2 regions of the Turicibacter sp. H121 genome follow, and region 1 is predicted to be linked to the other one. Evidence: riboswitches for the same ligand, from Rfam matches in the RefSeq annotation. Region 1 holds a riboswitch; the other holds the start of a gene.
The links. A riboswitch is a leader RNA that binds a small molecule or an ion and turns the genes downstream of it on or off. The one in region 1 is predicted to bind lysine.
Positions count from the first base shown of each region.

Region 2: another riboswitch for lysine. It lies ahead of AT726_RS07250 (YfcC family protein); the one in region 1 lies ahead of AT726_RS03290 (Na+/H+ antiporter NhaC family protein).

Region 1 is NZ_CP013476.1:661,032-667,382, forward strand. Features, by position in the region: gene AT726_RS03275 (glycoside hydrolase family 2 TIM barrel-domain containing protein) at 1-538, opposite strand, end outside; gene AT726_RS03280 (hypothetical protein) at 522-1,172, opposite strand; gene rlmD (23S rRNA (uracil(1939)-C(5))-methyltransferase RlmD) at 1,971-3,365, opposite strand; lysine riboswitch at 3,553-3,725, shown strand; gene AT726_RS03290 (Na+/H+ antiporter NhaC family protein) at 3,785-5,458, shown strand.
Region 2 is NZ_CP013476.1:1,505,065-1,511,415, reverse strand. Features, by position in the region: gene AT726_RS07255 (M20 family metallopeptidase) at 1-813, opposite strand, end outside; gene AT726_RS07250 (YfcC family protein) at 826-2,253, opposite strand; lysine riboswitch at 2,497-2,671, opposite strand; gene AT726_RS07245 (hypothetical protein) at 3,114-3,320, opposite strand; gene AT726_RS07240 (transcriptional regulator) at 3,417-4,664, opposite strand; gene nagA (N-acetylglucosamine-6-phosphate deacetylase) at 5,093-6,229, opposite strand.

The sequences.
Region 1 (6,351 bases):
TAGTTACAATTACTTCAGGTAAAAAGACATAATCATTTTCTACTTTTCCATTTAATGTTTGTTGTAATTCAGTCTTTGTAACTACTCTTCCACCAGTATCTTTTAATGTTGCTCTAACAAGAACATTCTTACTAGATGAAATTGAATGTGATAATGCAATTTTTGGAGCTAGTGTCGCAGTATTACTTTTTAAATCAACATTAGTATCTAAATAAATCCCACTACTGCCATAATCTTCAGTAGAAATATAGATATCATCAGTTATGACTAATTCAACATCTCTATAAATACCTGCCCAATGTGTAAAATCAGTATTAATTGGAATTGTATCAGTATCTAAATTCGTCACTTCTACCTTAATTAATGCGCTATTACCATTAACATAGTCTGTAATATCAACAATAAATGTTGAGAAACCACCAATATGAGTTGCAACCTCTACATTATCAACGTATACTTTTGTTTTCTTATTTGAACCATAGAATTTTAAAAATAAATTTTTTGAATCATAGCCTGTAATATCAATAACTTTTTTCATAAGTCGCTGTCATCTGATTCATTTGTGGAATATATGACATAGTTGGATGAGTATACTCCCAAGAATGTGGTAAATTCACCAAAGTAGTTTTTCCTTGTTTTGTAAAACTCCATCCTTTATTTATATTAATAATACTTTTGGGTTCATAAATCTTATTTTCATCCAAAATATCATCATCTAAGTTAAATGCCTCTATATCTGTATCTTCAGATTCTACTTCCTCCGATTCTGTTCCTTCAGATTCTACTTCCTCTGATTCTGTTCCTTCAGATTCTACTTCCTCTGATTCTGTTCCTTCAGATTCTACTTCCTCTGATTCTGTTCCTTCAGATTCTACTTCCTCTGATTCTGTTCCTTCAGATTCTACTTCCTCTGATTCTGTTCCTTCAGATTCTACTTTCTCTGATTCTGTTCCTTCAGATTCTGTTCCTTCAGATTCTACTTCCTCCGATTCTGTTCCTTCAGATTCTACTTCCTCTACTTCCGTCTCTTTCCCCTCCATGTCCTCAGTTTCAAGAACCTGGTTTATTTCATCAATAGAATATTCACTTTGTACTCCTGCTAAAGCTACAATATTAGTCGATGAAATAATTAAGCTTAATGCAATAAATAAATTTAAGATTTTTTTTAACACTCTCCTACCTCCCATTTCTCTTAATGCATATACAATTATACCATTTTCCCCTATTTTTTCTACAAAAAGTAAATATTAAATTCATTTATACAAAAAGTCCGTCAATAATTTATTTAAATCTCCCTATAAATCAGTTTTATTCTAACGAAATTTTAATCGATAATGAATAATTATCAATTTCTTCTTTTTAACTAAATCTTTTTTGGTACTATCTGTATTAACAAACTGTTGATATTTATTGAGAATGAGTTTTATCATCAAAATTCCAATAAATTATTTATTGACCATAGCTAACAAAATTAATATTTTGAAGCATCGATATTTACCTAAAAATAAAACATTTTATTATTTAACTCTCCTTAATTCAAGATTGTATCCATACCTTGAGATATATCCTAATAATCACATTAAAATATAGTGAATAATTCATAAAACGATTTTTCATTTAGTCAATCTACTCATTCACATCCTAAAAATAGGTTCTATAGTATCCGATGATGCAACTTTCTAACTATGATCCCCTCAAGAGTGCTAGTCTATCTTCATTTCTCCAAAGAGGTTTCAAAATAAAATTAAGGCAACTAATGGGAGGGTGAGGACATGGGATTAATAGCGAGTTTACTCACTACTAATAGGTACGGCCCATCTGACGAATCCTCACCACTCAAGTTGCCTTACACTTTTTTATTATTTTAATTTCTTGCCCACCAACGTACAACGCTAGCCACTTGACCTGATACCCTCCCTGTGCATCTTAGTATAAAAAAAGACAGCATCTTAAAGATACTGTCTAAATGATTAGCGTTGTTTTTTAGCTGGGCGGTCTTGGCGAACTAAGCGCACAACAGCCTCAACATGAGATGTTTGTGGGAACATATCCACTGGTTGAATATAGTCCACACGATATTTCTTCGTTAATTCTTTTAAATTCTTAGCTAACGTCGATGGATTACATGACACATACACAATCGTTTTTGGTTGCACACGTTTTAACATCTCGATTAGCTCAGTTCCTAATCCTGTACGAGGAGGATCCACAATCACGACATCTGGTTTAAATCCTTCATTCGCCCATTTCGGTACGATTTGTTCTGCTTTACCAACGGCATAGTATGTATTTGTTAAGCCATTTAATTTTGCATTTTCTTTCGCATCCGCAATCGCTTGACGTGTAATATCCACCCCACGTACTTCACTTGCTTTATCTGCAACCCATTGACCGATTGTTCCAACACCACAGTAAGCATCAACCACTTTTTCGTTTCCTTTTAAAGCAGCTGCATATTTGACTTGGTTGTATAATTTAATCGTTTGTTCTGGGTTTAACTGATAGAACGCGCGTGGAGATAAGTTGAACTTGAAGCGTCCTAATTCATCTGAAATGAATTTTTCTCCAGCGATGTGCTTCATTTCTTTTCCGAAGATTTCATGCGTATCTTCGTTGTTAATATTTAAATAGACCGATTTAACATCTGGGCAATATTTCATTAAGTCTTTCGCTAAAGCATTCATTTTTCTGAACTCGTTATTAGCAAATACGAACGTCACCTGAACCTCACCTGTTTTGAATCCACGACGAACGACGATGTAGCGTGCTGTTCCTTTTTTCGTTTTAGGTGCGTAAGCGAACACTTTGTAATCATCTAATAAATCAACCGCATGATTGATCACTGTGTTAATTTCTTCATATTGAACATCACAATCTGTCACATTGACTAATTCACGTGAATTCATGCTATAGAATCCAACCATAACCCCATCTTCGTCATATCCAACTGGCATTTGAGCGCGATTGCGGTAGTTATATGGATCTTTCATTCCGATAGTTGGACGGATATCACATTCTTCAGGATCTAAATTCGTATAACGTTCAATCGCTTGTGAAACCGCGTCACGTTTAATACGAAGTTGCTCTTGATAAGACATATGCTGTAATTGACATCCACCACATTGTCCATAAACTTCACATGCTGGTTGCACACGGTGCTTTGATTTACGTTTCACACGTACCAGTTCCGCTTCCGCGTAACCACCTGCCACACGCGTACAAGTCGCAACCACTTCTTCACCCACTAACGTTCCTGGAATAAAGACCGCTTGTTTTTTATAATATCCGATTCCCTCACCGTTAATTCCGATGCGTTTAATCGTCACTAAAAATTCTTGACCAACCTTTAAAGGTGACATATTCATCTATTAAAACCTCCAATGCTTTGTTAAGCTATCCTTTATCTTACCACATTCCCTGTCATTTTACATCGAAATCCCTATATTTCATAATAACTTTCACATATTGATTTGATTATTTTGGTGGCCAATGCTTGACTTTTTTATAAAAGATGCTAAAATAGGCTTAATTGAATATGTCTCTTGTTCTCTTTGATGAGTTAGAGGTGCGTGTCCAATGAGTAGGAATTTCGAGAGTGACGTCGATGACAAATTCTAAAAGGTGTCCACGCCGAAGTCTTGTTTGTGTCAACCAAACTTGTGCTGGTGTTATGTTGAATAAATTTAACACTGTCACTACAATTGTAGTGGAGGACTAATGATCGGAGAGTTAAATAATACTTGTCATCTATCGTCTAATAACCTTAGACTTTTTAGAGCCATGTATGAGTTTAACTCTGCATGGCTCTTTTTTCTTTATCAAAAGAACAGCTTCTTATTCAATTGCACTAACAATTGAGGAGATGATTTATATGATTGGAACCATTTATGCGTTAATTCCGGCACTACTTACGATTGCCCTTGTTATTTTTACGCGCCGTGTCGTATTATCACTCGGGATTGGTGCCATTTCGGCTGCTTTTATTTTAGCCAATTTCAATCTCATTCAAACGGTTGAAACGCTTGTCTCAACGTTTAGTGGACTTATTTTTGAAAAAGATGGATTAATCGGCTTTTTAAACGATTGGAACCTGTCGATTATTTTCTTCTTACTTGCACTTGGGGCCATTACAGCTTACATCGTCTTATCAGGCGGAGCGTCTGCGTTTACAAAAGCGATTATCAAACGCGTTAAAACGCGTGAAGGCGTTCAATATACGTCTGCCATTTTAGGAATTTTAATTTTTGTTGATGACTACTTTAATGCCCTAGTTGTCGGAAATGTCTCAAAACCGTTAGCTCAGCAACAAAAAATTTCACGAGCGCGACTAGCTTACATTGTCGATTCAACGTCAGCACCAATCTGTGTGATCTCACCGATTTCAAGTTGGGCGACTGGAGTGATGGGATCGATGGCAGTTATTTTTGCAAGTACAGGTGCGACGTACAATACGTTCTCTGCTTTCTTAATGACGATTCCTTATCATTTCTATGTGATTGTCTCAGTTATCATGGTCTTCATTGTCATTAAATACAATTTAAATCTTGGACTCATGAAAAAATACGAGACGGATACGATCAATGGGAATGATAGTTCTCTTACGAGTGCTGAAGTGGCAAACGCTCACGGAGGCGACGTGGAGTCATCAAAAGGAACAGTGTGGGATTTAATCGTCCCAATCTTGACCTTAATCGTCGTGACGGTGTTAACGATGGTGTATACTGGCTATGTAGGCGCAATGAATAACGCATCAGACTTCAATTTATTCTTTGCAATCTTAGATAACATCAACCTATCAACAGCGCTTCGCTTTGGTGGAGCAGCGGGATTAATCGTCTCAATGGCAATGGCATATCGTCATGTTATAAGTGGTGAAGTCACGCAGAACCAATATGTCAAAGCCTTCTTCTCAGGGATGAAGTCAATGGTTGGAGCCATTATCGTTTTATTATTAGCATGGGCAATTTGTGAGTTAGTTAGTGCGTTAGATGCGGGTGGCTACTTAGCCTCTGTCATTACATCAGCGAACATTAATCCAAACTTCATCCCAGTTGTAATGTTCATTGTCGCAAGCTTCATGGCTTTCGCAACAGGAACGTCATGGGGATCATTTGGAATCTTACTTCCAATTGCTGGTTCAGTCGCAGCGGCGATTGATATGAATTTAATGATTCCAGTGATGGCTGCTGTTTTATCAGGTGCTATCTTTGGAGATCATGCCTCACCTATTTCAGATACAACCCTTTTATCAGCAACAGGATCAGGTTGTGATTTAGGTGCTCACTTTAACTCTCAGTTAGCATACGCCCTTTTATCAGCTTGTATCGCTTCACTCGCATACATCGCATTTGGAATGACTGAAAGTTTAATGATTGCCTATCTCATCATCATCATTGGCTTCATCGCTACAATCTTTTATGCAAAATCACAAAACAAATCGGAAGCTATCCAAGAATAAGGTCGCTTCCAAAACAAAATCAAAGGTGGAAAAAATAATTATAGATAACAAAAGGAACTAAGTGCAGAGGGGAAACTGCATCTTAGTTCCTTTTTTCTATATTAAAGAGAGGTTGAGAGAATTGGAGAAGAAAGTCTACATTATATGTATTTAGCATCAAGATGATAAATACATAAGACTTCTGTATTGGTAAATAGAGAACTTCAAGTACAAACTCAAAGTATAGTCCCACCATGAAAGACTATTAACTTGGGAGGTTATCTCTACACACCCTCATTATAGGCACCCATTCAAAATCCTAAACAAAAATGCGAAAATTTTTTCATTATTTTAAATATTAATAAATTATCTTCTAAAATCCAGGCCATTTTTATGGGGACTTCGATAATAACTGTGGGATGATTATCATCCTATTAAAGTCATTTTATACAGTTCACCTTTAATGGTTATACCTAATTTCTTCTACCTAAATGGATACTTCCTTCTATACAAGACCATTTAACTGATAAAAGAGATTTTTCTCGAGCCTTTTCTTTTTAATCTGAATCACAAAAAATCTTCTGAATAATCATTTGATGTAAGGTAAAAGTTTGATTTAAATTTCATCTTACCGATGATTCATTATAATAATAAAAATGAGACAGTGAATAGAGAAAATCTATCGTGGGATTAGGAGTATTTTATACTCCTAATCTGAAAGGCCCACCTAAAGACTTTTCTCGTAAAAACTGTCTCAATCTAATTTATTATAATCTATATTTTTTATCCATGTAGCTACCTGATGAATGTCTAAAGAAATAATCAAACTTTTAATAACTCACTCCTTAATACTATGATTCCCCTCACTATATCCAAGTCAACCCTTGTATAAAAAAATAAACCTCGAGAGGGGG
Region 2 (6,351 bases), 840 kb from region 1:
GTTGCTTACTTCTAAAGTTGCTCCTGTCATTAAAGCAGCCCCTTGAGCAATACCTAACACTTTTTCCTTAACAACTGCTAAATATTCTTTAGTTGCTGCGCGGATATAAAACTGTGCTGTTGCATGTTCAGGTACAATATTAGCAGCAACCCCACCATTAGTAATAATTCCATGCATTCTTACATCTGGTGTCACATGCTGACGTAAAGCATCTACTCCATTAAATAATTGAATCACTGCATTTAAAGCATTAATCCCGTTTTCAGGAGATGCAGCTGCATGAGATGGACGACCTGTATAATCAAACTGTAAAGCTTCCATCGCTAAAGATGTTCCACTTTCTGTCGTGAATCCCGAAGGGTGCACCATCATAACAGCATCCATCTTGTTAAACAGTCCAGCTTCTGTCATAGTCACTTTTGCTCCATTTGTTTCTTCGGCAGGTGTCCCGAACACATAGACTTTTCCACCGATTTCATCGATAACTTTACTTAAGGCAACTCCAGCCCCGGCACTGATTACACCAATCATATTATGACCGCATCCATGTCCTAATTCAGGTAAGGCATCGTATTCACAAAGGTATGCCACTGATAAACCTGGTTTCCCACTATCGTATACAGCCTCAAATGCAGTGTCTAACCCTGCCACTGGGCATTTAATTTCGAAATCATGTTCTTTTAAAAAGGTTGTTAATTTTTCAACTGCTTTGTATTCTTGATTCCCTAATTCCGGATTATCATGAATAAAGCGATTCATGTCTACTAAACGTTCTTTTAATGATTCCCCGATTGATAATAATTCTTTTTTCATTATACTGTCTCCTTATGACCATCCCATTAAGATGGCAATTGTAATAAAGATAATTGCTAATCCACCAAAAATTAATTGAACTGGCCAAACCCATTTAATCCATTTTGCCCATGGAATTCCCGCTACACCTAAACAAGCCATTAAAACAGCACTTGTTGGGAAGATAGCATTTGAGAATCCATCACCAAATTGGAAAATTAAAATTGAAGTTTGTGGTGTAATACCAACTAACTCACCAAGCGGTGCCATGATTGGCATCGTTAAAGCAGCTTGTCCTGATCCCGATGAGATAAAGAAATTGATAAACATTTGAACAAAGAACATCACATATCCAGCAACTAACGATGGCAATTGTCCAATGAAGTTTGATAAGTTATAAAGAATCGTATCAATAATTTGTCCGTCTTGAGCAATGATAACAATTGCACGTGCAAATCCAACCACTACTGCTGCACTAATCATATCTTTTGCTCCGTGAATGAATGAATTGGCCATATCATCTAAACTTAAACGCCCAATGAATCCACAGATAATTCCCGTTGCAAAGAAAATAGCCGCAATTTCCGGAATTCCAAATCCAAATTGTAAAACACCTATAACGATAGCAGCTAAACATACTAAGATAGATGCTAAAATAACTTTATGTTTGAGTGTGAATGGTAAATGTTCAGATTCTGCGTCTTCTAACTCCTGACGACGTACCTGATCAATTTCGTAAACTGGACTTAATTGTGGATTACGTTTAATACGGCGTCCATACCACATTAAATATAAAATTGAAGCCACTGTTGTAACGGCCCAGATAATTGTGCGGAATCCAACCCCTGTTCCTGCTGGCACCTGTGCGATACTTTGAGCAATTCCTACCGAGAATGGATTTAACATGGCTGTTGCGAATCCAACAATACATCCCATATAAGAAATTGCCATCGCCATAATACTATCGTATCCTAAGGCTAAACATAAAGGAATAAGCATCGCAATAAATGGAATAGCTTCTTCCGTCATTCCGAAGATGGCCCCACCTAATGAGAATAATCCCATAATAACCGGAATCATTAACATTTCTTTTCCTTTAAATGATTTAACGGCATTTGTAATTCCAGCATCAATAGCACGTGTTTTTGTAATAATTGCAATTGATCCGCTAACTACAAATAAGAAAGCAATAATTTCTGCCGCTCCTACAATTCCATGAATTGGGGCTTGTAATACACTAAATAATCCTTGAGGGGTTTGATCAACATAAGCGAATGAACCATCAACAACGACTGTTTTCCCTGCATCATTGACGATACGCTCATATGTTCCTGCAGGTAAAATCCATGTTGCTAATGCTACGATAACTAAAATAAATGTAACAATGACTAAAGTATGAGGGACTTTAAATTCTTTTGTCTCCTCTTTACCATCAACTCTTGGTTTTCTTAAACTAAGCATATTTTTTTCTCCCTCTTATTTTAAATTTTAAATAGTGTTTAGTTGAAAGAGGCAAATAAAAAAAGCCTTGAGCCATTCACTCAAGACCTTCAGAAAAGAACAATAGATCATCCTTATTTCCGATTCTCAAATGATAGCTCTCCACGATTATTGGGACGACTCTAATCAAAACATTCAAAAAGTCCTGAGGCCATTCTCAAGACTTTTATCATATAACCGTACTAAGTTAGGATGATTTAAATCCGGAATGATAGCCCTCCACAATAATAAATTGTGACAATGTTAAATATCTTCTACTTAACACCAGCTCTATAACCTTAAAGTATCAGTTATAGACTTCGGCGAGAATCCCTTTCCTATCGCGTCAACATCTTCACTCTTCGATAGTACTCTTAATTACCGCACCTCTATCTAAAACCTATTTAATTTACAATGTCATCTTATCTTATTTTATACTCAAAAACAACATTTTTTTATTAAATAGTATAAGAAACACTTATTTTTTATTATTAAAACATTAAAATTTTATATAAATTAGTTATAAATACCATATAATGTCGAAATTAGCATTTTATTGTTTGATGCTTGTTTTATCATTCTCTATTTTATAATCATATAGTTTAAAAGAAGACTATTTCGTTTATTTTTTAAATATTAATGTGTATTCATGATGATTTAAGGCTTTATTTTTTTGAATATTTTTAATGAAACATAAAAAGCTGTTGCTACCCCTAACAACAGCTTTCTACGTACCCTTGTAATGATGAACGACACTAACCTTAATTAGAGTGCATAACACTCTCCCTAATTAATGATAGATATAGAAACTTATTTTATATCGATTTTATTTGTAAGACATTTCAAATATGATGTGATTCTTCCAAGATTTCATCTAAATTGACTAAGTCAATTGGATAATCTTCTAAACTAATTTTATTATTAGTTGAGTTATTCGGAGTATCATTTACTTTCGTATCCGGAATGTACTTATTCTTTTGATCGATACAAAATGATAATCGTAATAAATAAATCATCCGATGCATTTGATAATCGTTGAATTTATTCACTACTACGTCCTCCTGTTTCCATAACTATTATAAGTAGTTATTTATTGTATAATAAAGAAAAAAAGGTCACAGATTTATTAAAAAATCTGTGACCTTTTACGTAATAGCATCAAGTAAAATACGGTATTCATTTAAATCTTTCTGTTGACCAAGAACATCATCCATAATCCTTTTATATAATCGATTTTGAAATTTCGTATAAATAAACTCATCTAATATCTCTTTATCAACTAATTTTTGAATATCCTCTAACAAAATCAACATGGATTCAAAGTCTTGAGTTTCCCAATATAAATCTAATCCCCACTCTAAAGTCGCCTCTTGTTGTTCAAAAGAACCTTTATGAAAAATAATATCTTTAACCTCGACTAATAGACTATGAGCTTTTTCATAATTGCCTATTCTAAAATAAACTTCGCCCATCAAACATTTGGTAATCGAGCGTTGCTTAACTGTTTCACGGAGAGGGAGTGCTATCTTTAAACAATCAAGTGCTTGTTGATATAGTCCTGAGTCTTTAAAGCTATAGCCTAAATTATGATAAGCATAACCCAAATAGTCTTCATAAAAAGGATTATTAATCAATTCGAGTAGTAACTCTCTTCCTAACTCATCTCGACCTTGTCTTTTTAAAATGGTCGATTTAATTAAATACGCTGCCGCTTTAGGCTGTAGATATTCATTTTGTTCTAATACAGGAATAATCCACTCTAAACTTTTTTCATACTTGGCTTGATTTAAATAACAAAGAGAAATGTAATATCGAATGCGATTAATGTTTCTCCCCCTATCACCCTCCTGACAATTAATAGACAGTTGTAAGATAGAAATAGCTTCTTGATATTGCCCTAATGTAATATAATTAGTTCCTACTACTTCATATAAAGAAGCAGGATTTTTAGTAACCTGGATACAGTAGCCGATTGCCTTTAATAAATGAACATTAGCTGCTAATAACTCATCATTTTTAACATAGTGTAATCCAAGTAATGTTTCTATTTTAATTTTATATTCAATTAAATCAAAATCCGATGCAATCTTATTAAAAGTTTCATATTGATTTAAGGCATCTTGAAGATTACAATGCTGCTCTAACCATTCTCTTGCTTGTTCAACAGGTGATTTTATAAACTCATTATAGGAATAGTATTGTTGATAGTGACAATTACTCAATTCACAAATTGCATCATAAACATTTCTTAACATATTTTCATTTAAGGAGCGCTTCTCTGTCTCAATCATACTAATATAATTACGTGAGAATCCATAAGACTCAAATGCAATCTGCTTCAACCCATACTTCTCTCTTGCCTGACGGATCTTTTCTCCTATTGTTAAAAACATTTTATCACACCTAAACTATAATGATACTCTTATTAGATTAAAAACTAATCCAATCCATAATTATAACTTTTTTCCATTTATTTTACCACTCATTTAAATGTTAATACTTTTCGAGTATTCAATAAATTTTAAACCCACCCATCTAACAAAGCTGTTATATTCTTGAATAATTGTATTATCAATTGATACCATCCCACATATTTACTTTTACTATATATACAGAAATATTTCCTATAGCAATCTAAATGTTTGATATTTATGGCGTCCAAGACAGACTATAGTCTGAAGCGAGCCTGACATCTCCCGACAAAACGTATCCTCCATTGGCAGGGTTTGGATCACCTAGCGATTTCTGAAAGAAATCTATTCCTCAATTGCTAGGGCTTTAAAAGTTTTTACGATGTAAAAAACTTATGGGAGCTTATATTTTAATCAAGTTGGTTATACACCTCGCGACCTTCAACGATGGATAAGTAACAATTCATTTCCTCATCAAAGATTGCAATATCTGCATCTTTTCCGATTTCTAAACTTCCTTTACGATTGCAAACTCCAATCGATGTCGCTGGATTTAATGAAGCCATGTGAATAACTTCGGCAATAGTAGCATTTGTATTTTGCAAGAAGTTATAGATGGCTTTGTTTAATGTTAAGACACTTCCCGCTAAGTTTCCACTTTCTAATCGGGCAGCTCCATCTTTAACAACTACCCGCTGTCCACCAAGATCATATTGCCCATCCTTCATGCATCCCCCGCGCATACTATCTGTAATTAAAACAATCTTTTCTTTTCCTTTATTGTCTAATACGAATTGAAACAATTGTTTATTCACATGAATCGTGTCAGCGATTAACTCAGTAAAAACATCACTAGTTAAAGAGGCTCCGACTACACCTGGCTCACGATGATTTAATGGTGTCATTGCATTAAATAAATGTGTCACATGTGAACATCCTAAAGAAAAGGCTTCTTTGGCTTGGTCATATGTTGCATTTGTATGTCCAATCGACAACATAATATCTGTTTTTTCTTTCACATCTTTTGTGAATGAATAATCTTCATCCATTTCAGGTGCATATGAAACTAATCTAATCACATCTGTATAGTCTTTGATAAATTCATAACTCGGTTTAATAACATATTGTTCCGGTTGAGCCCCTTTATAAATCCTATTGATAAAGGGGCCTTCCATGTGAGCACCTAATACTTTCGCCCCATTTAGTGATTGTTCCATACATTCACGAATCACATTTAAAGCACCATAAATATCTTTAGGACTCATCGTCATCGTTGTTGGCAAAAATGATGTTACCCCATTCTTAGCAATACCCGTACTCATTAATTTAATCGCTTCCGTTGTTTGATCCATCGTATCTGCTCCGCAGCTTCCATGGACATGAACATCGATTAATCCTGGAGCAATATACATCCCCTTAGCATCAATCACCTCACAATCGATTGGCACTTCTGTTTGAATATGCTGAATTGTTTCATTAAAAACTAAAACTTTATTTTCAATAACCCCATTTAATGTTACTAATTTCCCATTAATAATTGCTTTCATACGCCACCTCATCCTATTGATCTTTGTTTAAACCAAACTCAAAATTCTCATTATTACACCTATCATATCTTCCATGACTGTTTTTTCTGCGATTAATCGATAATGATTTATTGATGATAGTC